4 regions of the Streptomyces sp. NPDC059917 genome follow, and region 2 is predicted to be linked to each of the others. Evidence: riboswitches for the same ligand, from Rfam matches in the RefSeq annotation. Region 2 holds a riboswitch; each other region holds the start of a gene.

Region 1 (3,201 bases), on a different contig from region 2:
GCTCCGCAGTGCGGGCAGTTGGGCTGCTCCCCCGCGAGGTAGCCGTGTTCGGCGCAGATCGAGAAGGTCGGGGTGACCGTGAGGTAGGGCAGCCGGAAGCGCTCCAGGGAGCGGCGCACCAGGGACCGGCAGGCCTCGGCGGTGGGGATCCGCTCCGTCATGTAGAGGTGCAGGACCGTGCCGCCGGTGTACTTGGCCTGGAGTTCGTCCTGCCGCTCCAGCGCCTCGAAGGGGTCGTCGGTCCACCCGACGGGCAGCTGCGAGGAGTTGGTGTAGTAGGGGTTGGCGTCCGTGCCCGCCTGGAGGATCTCGGGGTACCGCCGCCGGTCCTCCTTGGCGAAGCGGTACGTCGTCCCTTCGGCCGGGGTGGCCTCCAGGTTGTAGAGGTTCCCGGTGCGCTCCTGGAACTCCACCATGCGGGCGCGGACGCGGTCCAGCAGGCGGACGGCCAGCGCGTGCCCGGCCTCGGTGGTGATGTCGTCCGCGTCCCCGGAGAAGTTGCGGATCATCTCGTTGATCCCGTTGACCCCGATGGTCGAGAAGTGGTTGCGCAGGGTGCCCAAGTAGCGCTTGGTGTAGGGGAACAGTCCGCCGTCGATCAGGTCCTGGACGGTGATCCGCTTCAGCTCCAGGCTGTCCTTGGCCAGCTCGCACAGCCGGTCCACGGCGGCCATCAGGGCGTCCTCGTCGCCCGCGTGCAGGTGGCCGAGGCGGGCGCAGTTGAGCGTGACCACGCCGAGGGAGCCGGTCTGTTCGGCGCTGCCGAAGAGGCCGTTGCCGCGCTTGAGCAGCTCGGTGAGGTCGAGCTGGAGGCGGCAGCACATCGAGCGGATCATGTGCGGGGACAGCTCGGAGTTGATGAAGTTCTGGAAGTAGGGGAGCCCGTACTTGGCGGTCATCGCGAAGAGCCGCTCGGCGTTCTCGCTCTCCCAGGGGAAGTCCCGGGTGATGTTGTAGGTGGGGATCGGGAAGGTGAAGACCCGGCCGGTGGCGTCGCCCTCCGTCATGACCTCGATGTAGGCCCGGTTGATCAGGTCCATCTCGTGCTGGAGCTCGCCGTAGGTGAAGTCCGCTTCGACCCCGCCGATCACGGGGACCTGATCGCGCAGGTCCTCGGGGCAGGTCCAGTCGAAGGTGAGGTTGGTGAAGGGGGTCTGGGTGCCCCAGCGCGAGGGCACGTTCAGATTGTGCACCAGCTCCTGGACACACTGCCTGACCTGGGCGTACGTCATCGCGTCGAGGCGGACGTAGGGGGCGAGGTAGGTGTCGAAGGAGGAGAAGGCCTGGGCGCCCGCCCATTCGTTCTGGAGGGTGCCGAGGAAGTTGACGATCTGGCCGACGGCCGAGGACAGGTGCCGGGGCGGGCCGGAGTCGATCTGGCCGGGGACCCCGTTGAACCCCTCGGTCAGCAGGGTGCGCAGGGACCAGCCCGCGCAGTAGCCGGAGAGCATGTCCAGGTCGTGGATGTGGAAGTCGCCCTCGCGGTGGGCGGCGGCGATCTCGGCCGGGTAGACGCGCTCCAGCCAGTAGTTCGCCGTCACCTTGCCCGCCGCGTTCAGGATCAGGCCGCCGAGCGAGTAGCCCTGGTTGGCGTTGGCGTTGACCCTCCAGTCCCGGCGCTCCAGGTATTCGGTCACGGTCTCCACGGCGTCTACGGCAGCGGTCACGGCAGCCCTCCCACGAGGCTCGGCACGGAAGTGTGGTTCGTTGGCCGGCAGGTGTCGGACTCGCGCGGCGCCCCGTCCCCGTCGGGGGAAGGGCGTGCGCTCACCGTTGCGGGGCAGTCCCGGATTCGCATCGGGTTCCCTGTTGCCTCGGTCGGGGCGGACATGAGCGTGGCCCCGCCGAACCGGCAGGGCCAACACTACATATGGATATGACCGCCCAGCGCGACCACAAGATATTGGGTGACCTTCGTCCCGGGAGAGGGTCCCAAAGTCCCTACGGTGACGTGCGGCCGCTGGTCGCCCCGTAGTACTGGAGGTCCTGGACCGCGACCGTGCGGTCCACCGGGTACGACAGCTCGACCGAGGTCGAGGTGACCCCGTCGCGGACCGCCCGGGCCGAGCTGGTGCCGGAGCGCAGCTCCAGCAGGTGCGACCGGACTCCGGCGGGGGCCTCGTAGGCGTCCGCGTCCCCGCCGGTCGCGGTACGGACGGTGGCCGGGGCGGTCAGGAAGCTGAGCACCTCCACCGCGTCCCGAGGCGCGGCGCTGCCCTTGCGCAGGGACATCACCAGGGACTGGGTCCCGGTCGGGTCGGCCGCGGCGAACTGGGTGCGCGAGGTCAGGTAGAGCGTGTCCCGGACGATCCGCGGCCAGGAGCCCGTCTTGAACCGGGTCAGGTAGTAGGAGGAGATGTCCAGGTAGGTGTGGCCGTTGTGCAGGGAGGGGGCGAACTGGCTGCCCTCCGAGTAGTCGTTCCAGGTGGTCAGCTGCACCCAGTCGGCGCCGTCGTCGATGGCGTGCGTCCAGGTGGAGCGCAGGGTGGCGGTGTTCCCGGCCTCGTCGTAGATCCCCTGGTTGGGGCGGGCGTCCTGGACGGAGACCGGCTGCATCCAGATCTTGCCCGCCTCGTGCGCGCGCCGGACGTCGTCGGCCGCGCCGTCCTGGCCGACGTAGCTGCGGCTGCCCCACTCGGAGAACCCGTAGCTGATGGGCGCGAACCGCGCGCCGTGCGCGGCGAAGTCGAGGAAGAGCGGGACGAACGCGGTGCGGATGCCGTGCTTCGACCTCAGCAGGTCGATCACCCGGCTCCACCAGGCGACGTCCTTCTCCTCGGCCTTGAAGGGGGAGACGACCAGCCGACCGTCGCCCAGGCGGTGCGCGGCGGGCGCCGCGGCGAGGGCGGCGAGCGCGGTCGCGAGCACGGCCGGGTCGTCGGTCTTGAGGGAGGTCATGTCCGGCATCAGCATGATCTTGAAGGCGGGGTCGACCGAACGGGCCGCCTCCATGAGGAGGTTGGCGCGGTCCCAGTTGGGGCCGGAGAGGGAGAGCAGGTCGAGGGTGAAGCCGTCGATCCCGGCGGCGCGGGCCGTGCGCACCTCCTGGCGGAGGTTGGCCAGCTCCCAGTCGCCCTGTTGGGGCGGCACGGGCAACGGCCGGTCGCGCAGCAGCCCGCCGTAGCGCTCGTGCTTGCCGTTCTCCCCCGCCGGGGCGAGGTAGTTGCGGGTGTAGTAGTCGCCGTCCGCGCTCGCGTTGTC
Region 2 (3,201 bases):
AACGAGCGTGCTCTTGAGGAAGTTCTTCGCCCGCACGACACCGGCGTCGGTGTTCGGGACGCCGGAGACGCAGAGCGCGGCCATGGCCGAGCCGGTCATGTCGACGTCGCTCGCGGAGTTGAGGACGGTGGGGTTGCCCTCGCCCTTCTGGTACGTCCAGCCACCGTCCGCATGCTGGTTGGCCCGGATGCGGGTGACCATCGAGTCGGTCAGCGCCTGCGGGATGCGGTCGGCGCCGCTCTGGGTCTTGGCGCCGCGCAGGGCGAGCGCCGCGAAGACCGTGCCGTTGAAGTTCCCGGAGGGGCCGAAGTAACCGGGCTCCGCCGTCTGCCAGTAGGAGTAGACGTGCGCGACGAGGTTGCGCGAGGCCGAGACCCGGGCCGGGTCGATGCCGGCGGCGTAGGCGTTGAGGGTGCCGCGCTCGTAGTCGGTGACCACCGGGGCGGCCTGCGGCCAACCCGCCGTCGACAGCAGGTTCCGGTAGACCGTGCGCGCGTTCTTCGTCATGTCGCCGCCCGGGTAGACGTCGACGACCGCGGTACCGGTGGCGGCGAAGGTGCTGAAGGCCCACTCGTTGGACAGGCCCGAGCCGGCGTACGAACCGTCCGCCGCCTGGAGCGACTTGAGGTAGGCGACGCCGTTGGTCTTGGAGGTGGCGATCTGCGCCGGCGAGGAGGTCGCCGAGGCGGGCAGCGCGGTGAGGACGAGCGCGCCGAGCGCGGCGGGCAGCGCGAGCGCGAGGCGGCGGGAGGTACGGGGACGGGACATGGCCTGCTCCTGGAAATCGGCGGACGCCGGCCGCTCGCCGCACGGGCCTCACGTCGCCGTCGTACGGACACGGCTGGGGCACGGGCCGCAGGGCCGCCGTCCGGAACGCGTGGTACGGCTTCCTGTTGCTGCATCGCCGTATGGGCATTCGGGCTCCGGAACGGCCCCCGCCGTCCCACACCGTTGCGCGTCAGCCCCGGATTCTCACCGGGTTCCCCCATGTGGCAGCCCTGGACGCTACCCGAGTGATCAAGCCACCGCCAGCCACCCGGTCCGCGGACGGACCGGGCCGCGCCGCGGGGACGCGGGCTGAGACGTAGGCCACCTTGACGCGTCCACGGAATCCGTGTTGCACTCCGGCTGATAACTGCTCAGCTCCAGGGGAAGCCGGTCGAATTCCGGCGCTGACCCGCAACCGTAGGCCCGGTTCGTCCCGGGCGAGTCGGAATGCCTGGGGCCGAAACACAGCACGAAGAGCGCCGTCGCGGACTACGGCGTGGTCGTAACAGCTCCTCCGTGGCCCCAGGGCCGTGCGGGGGCGGATCGCCACGCACGCAGCCGCCCGGCAGAGACGAGGGCCGCGGTGGGGACCGAACAGCAGGCGCAACGGACGCGGCCGAGACGGCGGTTCCTCGCGCTCGTCACCGCGTCCTTCCTGACGCTCGGTGCGGCAGTGGCCTTCCTCACTCCTCCCCCGGCCGCCCACGCCGACCCGATCGAGCAGTGCACGGCCGACACCGGCGCCATCGTGGCGGTGGACTTCGGCCCCTTCGGCGGCGCGGTGAGGCGCGGCTGCGACACCACCCCGACGACCGGGTACGAGCTGCTGCACACCGCCGGTTTCACGACCACCGGGACCGTCCACGACGGCCCCGCCTTCATCTGCCGCATCGGCGAGGGGTCCTTCAACTCCGGTACGCAGTACCCGACTCCGGAGAAGGAGCCCTGCACCGTCACCCCGCAGGCCACCGCGTACTGGTCCTACTGGATCGCCTCGCCCGGGCAGCGCAACTGGACCTACAGCCCGCTGGGCGCCATGGCCCGGACCCCCAAGCCCGGTGACGTGGACGCCTGGGTGTACGGCGCCACCTCCGTCGGCGGCACCTCCGGCAAGCCCGCCTTCACCCCCGACGACGTGCGGGCCGGCGGCGTCATCACCCCCGACCCCGCCGTGCCCACGGCTCCGCCCACGGTGCCCGCGGGGACGGTCGACGTACCGGCCGCCCTGCGCTGGATCACCGGGAAGCTGACGGACGGGGAGCGGGTCGTCGACGACGGGGCCACCGCACCGAACCACTTCCTCACCACGGAGGCCGTGTTCGCGCTGACCGCCACGGACCGCAGGAGTCCGGCGGCGAGGAAGGCGGCCGACTTCCTGGCCACGCCCGCGCAGACCGACGCCTACGCCTACCCGGCCGGCAAGGACGGCATCCCGGACGCCACCGCCGCCGCGCGCCTCGCGCTCGTCGCCGAGGCCACGGGCAAGGACCCGCGCGCCTTCGGCGGGCACGACCTGCTCGGCGACCTCCTGAAGTACGTGTGCCCGCGCGACATCGGTGACGGCGACCCCGTCGAAGGCTGCCTGACCAAGGGGGACTTCCGCACGACCGGCCAGTCCGACGCCCAGGCCATGGCCGTCATCGCGCTGATCGGCGGCGGCGTCACCCCGCCCGCCGCCGCCGTGCACCGGCTCGTCGGCCTCCAGTGCGAGGACGGCGGCTTCAGCGGCGTCCTCATCCGCTCCGGCGGCTGGTGCGACAGCGACCCGATCGCCACCGGCCTGATCACCCTGGCCCTCCAGCGCGCCGGTGGCCACGGCGAGGCCGTGCAGAAGGCCCGGGGCGGCCTCAAGAAGTCCCAGCTGCCGACCGGCGCCTGGCCCTCCGCCCCGTACGAGACCACCGGCAGCCCGGCCGCCACCGCCTGGGCCGCCCAGGCGCTGCGCGCCCTCGGTGACGACGCCTTCGCGGACGCCGGTCTCTCCTGGCTGTCCAAGCGGCAGCTCCCCACGGGCGGTTTCGGCTTCGACGAGAACGACACCGACTCCCGGATGTTCGCCACCGCCCCGGCCGCCGTCGCGGGCGCCAAGGGCGACCTGGTCCTGCTGACCACCAAGCCGGTCGACCCGACGCCGACCACCCCGCCCACCACCGCCCCGCCGACCGCCCCGCCGACCGGTGACGGCCCGGACCTGGGCAAGGGCACGGCGTACCTCGCCGACCGCGCCCGACTGGTCCAGGGCCGGTACTACGAGAGCGGCGCGGGCACCGGCTTCGCCGACTACGGCCTGACCATCGACGGCGCCTACGCGCTCGCCGCCACCGGCCGGGACAACACCACCCTGCGCAACATCGTCGACTTCCTCGACAAGGGCGGCAAGGACGGCAAGGGCCGCACCGTCAACGACTGGACGCTCATCGGCACCAAGTACGC
Region 3 (3,201 bases), on a different contig from region 2:
GCCTCGGCCGGTCTCGTCTCCCTCGCGCACGGCACCAACGACGCGCAGAAGACCATGGGCATCATCACCCTCGCGCTGGTCGCGGGCGGGGCGCTCGCGCCCGGCTCCAACCCGCCGGTCTGGGTCATCGTCTCCGCCGGCATGGCGATCGCGATGGGCACCTACCTGGGCGGCTGGCGCATCATCCGCACCATGGGCAGCGGCCTGACCGACCTCCAGCCGCAGCAGGGCTTCGCGGCCCAGACCTCGGCCGCGAGCGTCATCCTGGCCTCCTCCAGCCTCGGCTTCTCCCTCTCCACCACCCACGCCTGCTCCGGCGCGGTCATGGGCGCGGGTCTCGGTCGCAAGGGCGGCGTGGTCCGCTGGTCCACCGCCAGCCGGATGTTCATCGCCTGGGGCCTGACCCTTCCGGCCGCCGCCCTGGTGGCCGCGGGCGCCGAGCTGGTCATGCGCACCGGTGACGTCGGCGTCGCCGCCGTCGCCCTCTTCCTCGTCGGCTCCTGCGTCGCCATCTGGCTGATCTCGCGCCGCCAGGTCGTCGACCACACCAACGTGAACGAGGCCGCGGGCACCGCCGACAGCACGGTCGAGGCGCCGGGCGTGGTCACCACCGCGATCGCCGCCGTGGCCGTCCCCCCGGTCGCGGGCACCACCGCCGCGGTCACGGACGAGGCCTTCAAGGCGACCATCCCGACCCCGGCCCCGGCCGCTCCCCCGGCACCGGCGGCGCCCGCCGCCGCGGTCTGACCCACAGAGGAATCGGCAGTATGAAGATCGACTGGGCAGCACTCGGCTCCGTGTTCGGCGTCAGCCTCTCCGCGACCGTCGCCCTCGTGACCCTCTTCACCCTGGGCATCGTGGGCCTGTCGAAGCACGAGACCGCCACCGGCCAGGGCGACACCGCCCACCTGGCGCGCACCGGCGCGTACGCCTGCTTCGCACTGTGCGCGGTGGCCGTCGGCTACGCGATCTACCTGATCGTCAGCTGACACCCCGGACACCCCCGGGCGCCCCTCCCGCACCAGCACGTCCGAAAGCTCCCTCCGGCCCGCGGCCGGGGGGAGCTTTCGCAGGTCAACGGCAAGTTGACGGGCGTTCGCGGTGCGTGGTGGACTGCCCGAGCCAATACGGCGGCATGAAGAGGAAGTCCGGTGCGAATCCGGCGCGGTCCCGCCACTGTCACCGAGGAGCCGAAGGCTCCCGGAAGCCAGGAACTCTCGCCACCGGACACGTCGAACCAGGGCGCGGACCCTGAGTGAGGACCTACCTGCCACATGCGTGCCGATCGCGTTTTCGCGTACGGCGCGACGGCCGGCCTGATCGGCGACCGGATCCTCGGTGATCCGCGCCGCGGGCATCCCGTCGCCGCCTTCGGGCGGGCCGCCGCCACCGTCGAACGAGCCCTGTGGGGCAAGAGCCGCGCCCGGGGCGCGGTCCACGCCCTGGTGTGCGCCGGGGGCGCGGCCGCCGTCGGCGCGCTCGGCGCCCGCGCCGTGCGCTCCCGGACTGCCGCCGCCCGCATCGCCCTGACCGCCGCCGCGACCTGGGCGGTGGTCGGCGGCACCTCGCTGGGCCGCGAGGCCCGCGCCATCGGGGGCGCGCTCGCCGCCGGGGACACCGAGGTGGCCCGCGAGCGGCTGCCGCACCTGTGCGGGCGCGACCCGCAGGCCCTGGACGAGCAGCAGATCGCCCGCGCCGTCGTGGAGTCGGTCGCCGAGAACACCTCCGACGCCGTCGTCGGCGCCCTGGTCTGGGGCGCCCTGGCGGGAGTGCCCGGGCTGCTGGGCTTCCGCGCCGTGAACACCCTCGACGCGATGGTCGGCCACAAGTCCCCCCGCTACCTGCGCTACGGCTGGGCCTCGGCCCGGCTCGACGACGTCGCGGGCTGGCCGGGCGCGCGGCTGACCGCGCTGGCCGCCGTGCTGGCCGGACCGGACCGGCGGGGCGCCGTACGGGCCTGGCGCGCGGACGCCTCGGCGCACCCCAGCCCGAACGCCGGACCGGTGGAGGCCTCCTTCGCCGGGGCGCTCGGGGTCCGCCTCGGCGGGACCCTGGCGTACGCCGGGCGCGTGGAGCACCGGGCGGTGCTGAACGGGGCGGCGGGCCGCCCGGTCGAGGTCGCGGACATCGAGCGGGCCGTACGGCTCTCGCGCCGGGTGACCTGGATCTCCCTCGGGGCCTGCGTGTCCTTGCGGCTGTTGGTGGCACATTGCACGTCGGGCCGCAGCGGTCCGACCCGTACGACGAAGGCGAAGGGACGCGGATGAGCGGCGCACGGCGCGGCGGGGGGCTCCTGGTCGCCGGGACCACCTCCGACGCGGGCAAGAGCGTGGTCACGGCGGGCATCTGCCGCTGGCTGGCCCGCCAGGGCGTGAAGGTGGCCCCCTTCAAGGCCCAGAACATGTCGCTGAACTCCTTCGTCACCCTGGAGGGCGCCGAGATCGGCCGCGCCCAGGCGATGCAGGCCCAGGCGGCCCGGGTCGAGCCGACCGCGCTGATGAACCCGGTGCTGCTCAAGCCCGGCAGCGACAGCAGCAGCCAGGTGGTGCTGCTGGGCAAGCCGGTGGGCGAGATGAGCGCGCGCGGCTACCACGGGGGCCGTCAGGAGCAGTTGCTCGGCATCGTCACGGACTGCCTGGAGCAGCTGCGGGGCACGTATGACGCCGTGATCTGCGAGGGGGCGGGCAGTCCGGCCGAGATCAACCTGCGGCGCACGGACATCGTGAACATGGGGATCGCGCGGGCCGCGCGCTTCCCGGTGGTCGTGGTCGGCGACATCGACCGCGGCGGGGTCTTCGCCTCGTTCTTCGGCACGACGGCGCTGCTGTCCCCCGAGGACCAGTCGCTGATCGCGGGCTACCTCGTCAACAAGTTCCGCGGCGACGTCTCCCTGCTGGAGCCGGGCATGGAGATGCTGCGGGGCCTGACCGGGCGGGCGACGTACGGCGTGCTCCCCTTCCAGCACGGCCTCGGCATCGACGAGGAGGACGGCCTGCGCGTCTCCCTGCGCGGCGCCGTACGGGAATCCGTGGTCGCCCCGCCGGTCGGCGAGGACGTGCTGCGGGTCGCCGTCTGCGCGGTGCCCCTGATGTCGAACTTCACGGACGTCGACGCGCTGGCCGCCGAACCGGGCGTCGTGGTGCGCTTCGTGGACCGGGCCGAGGAACTGGCCGACGCCGACCTGGTCGTCGTACCGGGCAC
Region 4 (3,201 bases), on a different contig from region 2:
GGCCCGCAGGGCTTCGCCCCCGCCCGTCGGCGCGGCGGGGCGCACCGGCGCCGGTACCCGCCCGGCCAGCCGGGCCCGCAGCGGGGCCGCGGCCGGGCGCGCCTCCCGGTCCGACAGCGGCAGCGGGGACCAGCCCGCGAGCCGCCCCAGCTCGACCACGGGCGGCGCGACCGTCGACGTACGGAAGACGTCGGCGGGCCGCCCGGACACCACGGTCCCGTCACCGGGCAGGTGGATCACCCGGTCCGCGTACTGCGCGACCCGCTCCAGCCGGTGCTCGCAGAGCAGCACCGTCATCCGCAGGTCGCGCACCAGGCGGGTGACGACCGCCAGCACCTCCTCGGCCGCCGCCGGGTCCAGGGCGGAGGTCGGCTCGTCCAGCACCAGCACCCGGGGGTGCGCGGTCAGGACGGAACCGATGGCCACGCGCTGCTGCTGGCCGCCGGAGAGCTCGTGCAGCGGCCGGTGGCGCAGCCCGGTCAGGTCCAGCAGGGCGAGGGTCTCCTCGATCCGCCCGCGCCGCACCGCCGCGTCCACGGAGAGCTGTCCCATCGCGTAGGCCAGCTCCTCCTCGACGGTGTCGGTGACGAAGCCGTCGAGCGGATCCTGGCCCACCACGCCGACCAGGTCGACGAGTTCGCGCGGTGGATGCTCGGCCGTGTCCCGGCCACCGACGGTCACCCGGCCGTACAGGGTGCCGCCGGTGAAGTGCGGGACCAGTCCGTTGACCGTGCCCAGCAGGGTCGACTTGCCGACGCCGGTGCGCCCGACGACCAGGCACAACTCGCCTTCCTCGACGGTCAGGTTCACGTCCCGCAGCACTGATCGGGGCGCGTCGTCGTACTTCACACTGACGTTCTCGAAGCTGATCACGGGGATTCCTTGGCGGTGCGGACCAACTCTGGGGCTACAGAGGTCGGTTGAGGTAGCTCGGATGGTAACCGACACCCCTGACCGGGAGTACCCGGCAAAACCGACCGCTTCCCGCGCCGAAGGAATCCCCGTGGCCCACCGCTAGAAGGAGGTCCAGGTGAAGGCGACCTCGTCACCCGTCTTGATCTTGAACTGGCAGCCGCCGACCGGGGTGGAGACCCCGTTCACCGAGATGTTCCAGTACGCCGCGCCCCCGCCGGAGACGTTCTTGACGGTGTCCACGGAGAAGTCGTCGAACGACGCGTACCAGGTGCCGTCCCAGCCGAAGTGGCGCTGGCGGGCCGCGTCGTCGAGGGCGGCGGTGGGCGTGGGGACCGGGCTCGGGTTCTGCGCGCCGTTGGTGCCGTCGCACTTGTGGGTGCCGCCGGTCGCGGTCGTCACCTCGTGCCCCTTGGTCAGCACCAGGCCCTTGAAGAGGTTGCCGTCGGGGCCCTGCACGGTGAGCCGCACCAGGACCGGGGCGTTGGTGCGGGCGGCGGTCGTGTGGGCGACGGCCGGAGCGGCGGCCGTCAGTGCCAGCCCGAGGGCGGCGGCGGTGACGGCGGTACGGCGTATGAGCATGCTGCGCATGGCGGGGTGCCTTTCTTCGCGCTGTAGTCCATGACAGTGGAAGCTTTCGGCGTGCCGTGGCAGGTGCTCCGACTCGCGGCCCGCCGCCCCGAGGGGCGGCGGGCCGCACACGGTTGCAGGTCAGCGCCGGATTCGCACCGGCTTCCCCTGGTCACGCACGCATGAAGTTATCGGGGTCATCATAGGGGCACGCCGGGTCAGGGCGAGGGGCTCACCTGCACGGTGGTCAACGCCCCGCCCGAGGCCTCCTTGACCACCGCGATCCGGGTCCCGGTGTCCGGCACCTTCACCCCGACCTGCGGCAGATCGGCGTTCCAGTAACTGCCGTGCCGGTCGTCGAAGACGGACACGCCCGGCCGCGCGGGCACCACCAGCGGCGTCCCCGCCTTGTGCAGCACGATCCGGTCGCTCGGCCGCAGCGAGAAGGTCGCGTCGAAGGTCTGCGCCCGCGCGTTGACGAGCGATCCGTCGGTGAACCGCAGCGCCTCGGGCCGGGCGTCGACCGGCAGCAGCAGGCCCCCGCCGGGGTGGGCCTTGGTGGTGTTGTCGCTGTACGCGGTGTCCCACAGCCAGATCAACACGCCCTGCTGGTAGGGGTAGAACTCCACGGAGTCGTCGCCCTGCCCGAAGTTGTACGGTCCCGTCCTGAGGTACTCGCCGAAGCCGGTGTAGCGCCGGTTCTCCACCACGTAGGCGCGCGGGTGCTGCTCGGTTCCGTAACGGCCCTCGGTGCGCGACCACTTGATCGCCGTCCAGCCGTTCGCCCCCTGCTCCGCGCCGTCGCGCAGCAGCTCGCGGCCGTCCGCGGTGATCCGCAGGTCGTCGAAGGCCACGCCCTTGCCGTGGGTGTTGCTGTCCGAGGTCACCCGCAGCCGCAGCGAGACGCTCCTGCCCGCGAAGGCGCCCAGCGGCACGCCGAGTTCGGCCCAGCCGCCCGAGGTGCCGGAGATCCCCTTGGCGGGGATCGCGGCGCCGCCGATTGTGCCGGGCAGCGCCGCCCAGGTGGTCCCGCCGTCGGTGGAGGCCTCCACGGTCAGGAAGTCGAAGTCCTTCTCCACGTCGTACCAGACCCGGGCGTCGAGCCGGGCGGGCGCGCCCGCCGGGACCCCGGTGAGGTCGACCGTGCGCGTGAGCGTGTTGTCCATGAAGTCGCCGGTGCCGCTCCACCACTGGGCCGCGCCCTCGTAGGGATCGGCCAGCTCGGTACGGGTCACCGAGGGCGGCAGGTGCACCAACAGGGCCTGTGGATCATCGGTGTTGTAGCCGGAGACGCCGAGGACGGCCTTGGTCCTGCGGCCCGCGTCGGCCTCGGTGTACTCGAGCCAGCCCAACTGGAGCTTGCTCCAGGCGTCCAGGTCCCCGGGGAAGGCGCCGGTGGTGCCCCGGCCCTTGCCGAGGTAGGAGGCCGAGGACATCAGCGACCAGAAGTTGACGCTGTTGTCCCCGTCCGAGCTGTACATGTCGGGCAGGCCCAGGTCGTGGCCGAACTCGTGGGCGAAGAGCCCGACCCCGCTGTTCTCGCCGCCGGTCAGGTAGTCGCCCGCCCAGATCCCGGTGTCGCCGACCGGGGTGCCGCCCGCCTTGTTGCCCGCGGGGCCCGCGGTGCCGGCCTGGTCGTAGTACGCGAACCAGCGGTGCGCCCAGACGGCGTCCTTGCCCTGGGCGCCGCCGCCCCAGGTCTGGTCCTTGCCGGCGTGC

The links. A riboswitch is a leader RNA that binds a small molecule or an ion and turns the genes downstream of it on or off. The one in region 2 is predicted to bind cobalamin.
Region 1: linked by a shared signal. The riboswitch ahead of ACFWAR_RS32275 (ribonucleoside triphosphate reductase) and the one ahead of ACFWAR_RS16080 (prenyltransferase/squalene oxidase repeat-containing protein) in region 2 are both predicted to bind cobalamin.
Region 3: linked by a shared signal. The riboswitch ahead of ACFWAR_RS13950 (cobalamin biosynthesis protein) and the one ahead of ACFWAR_RS16080 (prenyltransferase/squalene oxidase repeat-containing protein) in region 2 are both predicted to bind cobalamin.
Region 4: linked by a shared signal. The riboswitch ahead of ACFWAR_RS11865 (DUF4430 domain-containing protein) and the one ahead of ACFWAR_RS16080 (prenyltransferase/squalene oxidase repeat-containing protein) in region 2 are both predicted to bind cobalamin.

The regions. Positions count from the first base shown of each region.
Region 1 covers NZ_JBHWLC010000079.1:11,938-15,138, forward strand. The annotation lists gene ACFWAR_RS32275 (ribonucleoside triphosphate reductase) at 1-1,667, opposite strand, end outside; cobalamin riboswitch at 1,696-1,869, opposite strand; gene ACFWAR_RS32280 (glycoside hydrolase family 71 protein) at 1,942-3,201, opposite strand, start outside.
Region 2 covers NZ_JBHWLC010000023.1:78,545-81,745, reverse strand. The annotation lists gene ACFWAR_RS16085 (hypothetical protein) at 1-768, opposite strand, end outside; cobalamin riboswitch at 911-986, opposite strand; cobalamin riboswitch at 1,104-1,242, shown strand; gene ACFWAR_RS16080 (prenyltransferase/squalene oxidase repeat-containing protein) at 1,352-3,201, shown strand, end outside.
Region 3 covers NZ_JBHWLC010000019.1:44,128-47,328, forward strand. The annotation lists gene ACFWAR_RS13940 (anion permease) at 1-747, shown strand, start outside; gene ACFWAR_RS13945 (hypothetical protein) at 768-989, shown strand; cobalamin riboswitch at 1,093-1,240, shown strand; gene ACFWAR_RS13950 (cobalamin biosynthesis protein) at 1,275-2,267, shown strand; partial or broken gene ACFWAR_RS13955 (cobyric acid synthase) at 2,264-3,201, shown strand, end outside.
Region 4 covers NZ_JBHWLC010000016.1:3,168-6,368, reverse strand. The annotation lists gene ACFWAR_RS11870 (ABC transporter ATP-binding protein) at 1-873, opposite strand, end outside; gene ACFWAR_RS11865 (DUF4430 domain-containing protein) at 1,015-1,503, opposite strand; cobalamin riboswitch at 1,544-1,693, opposite strand; gene ACFWAR_RS11860 (immune inhibitor A domain-containing protein) at 1,701-3,201, opposite strand, start outside.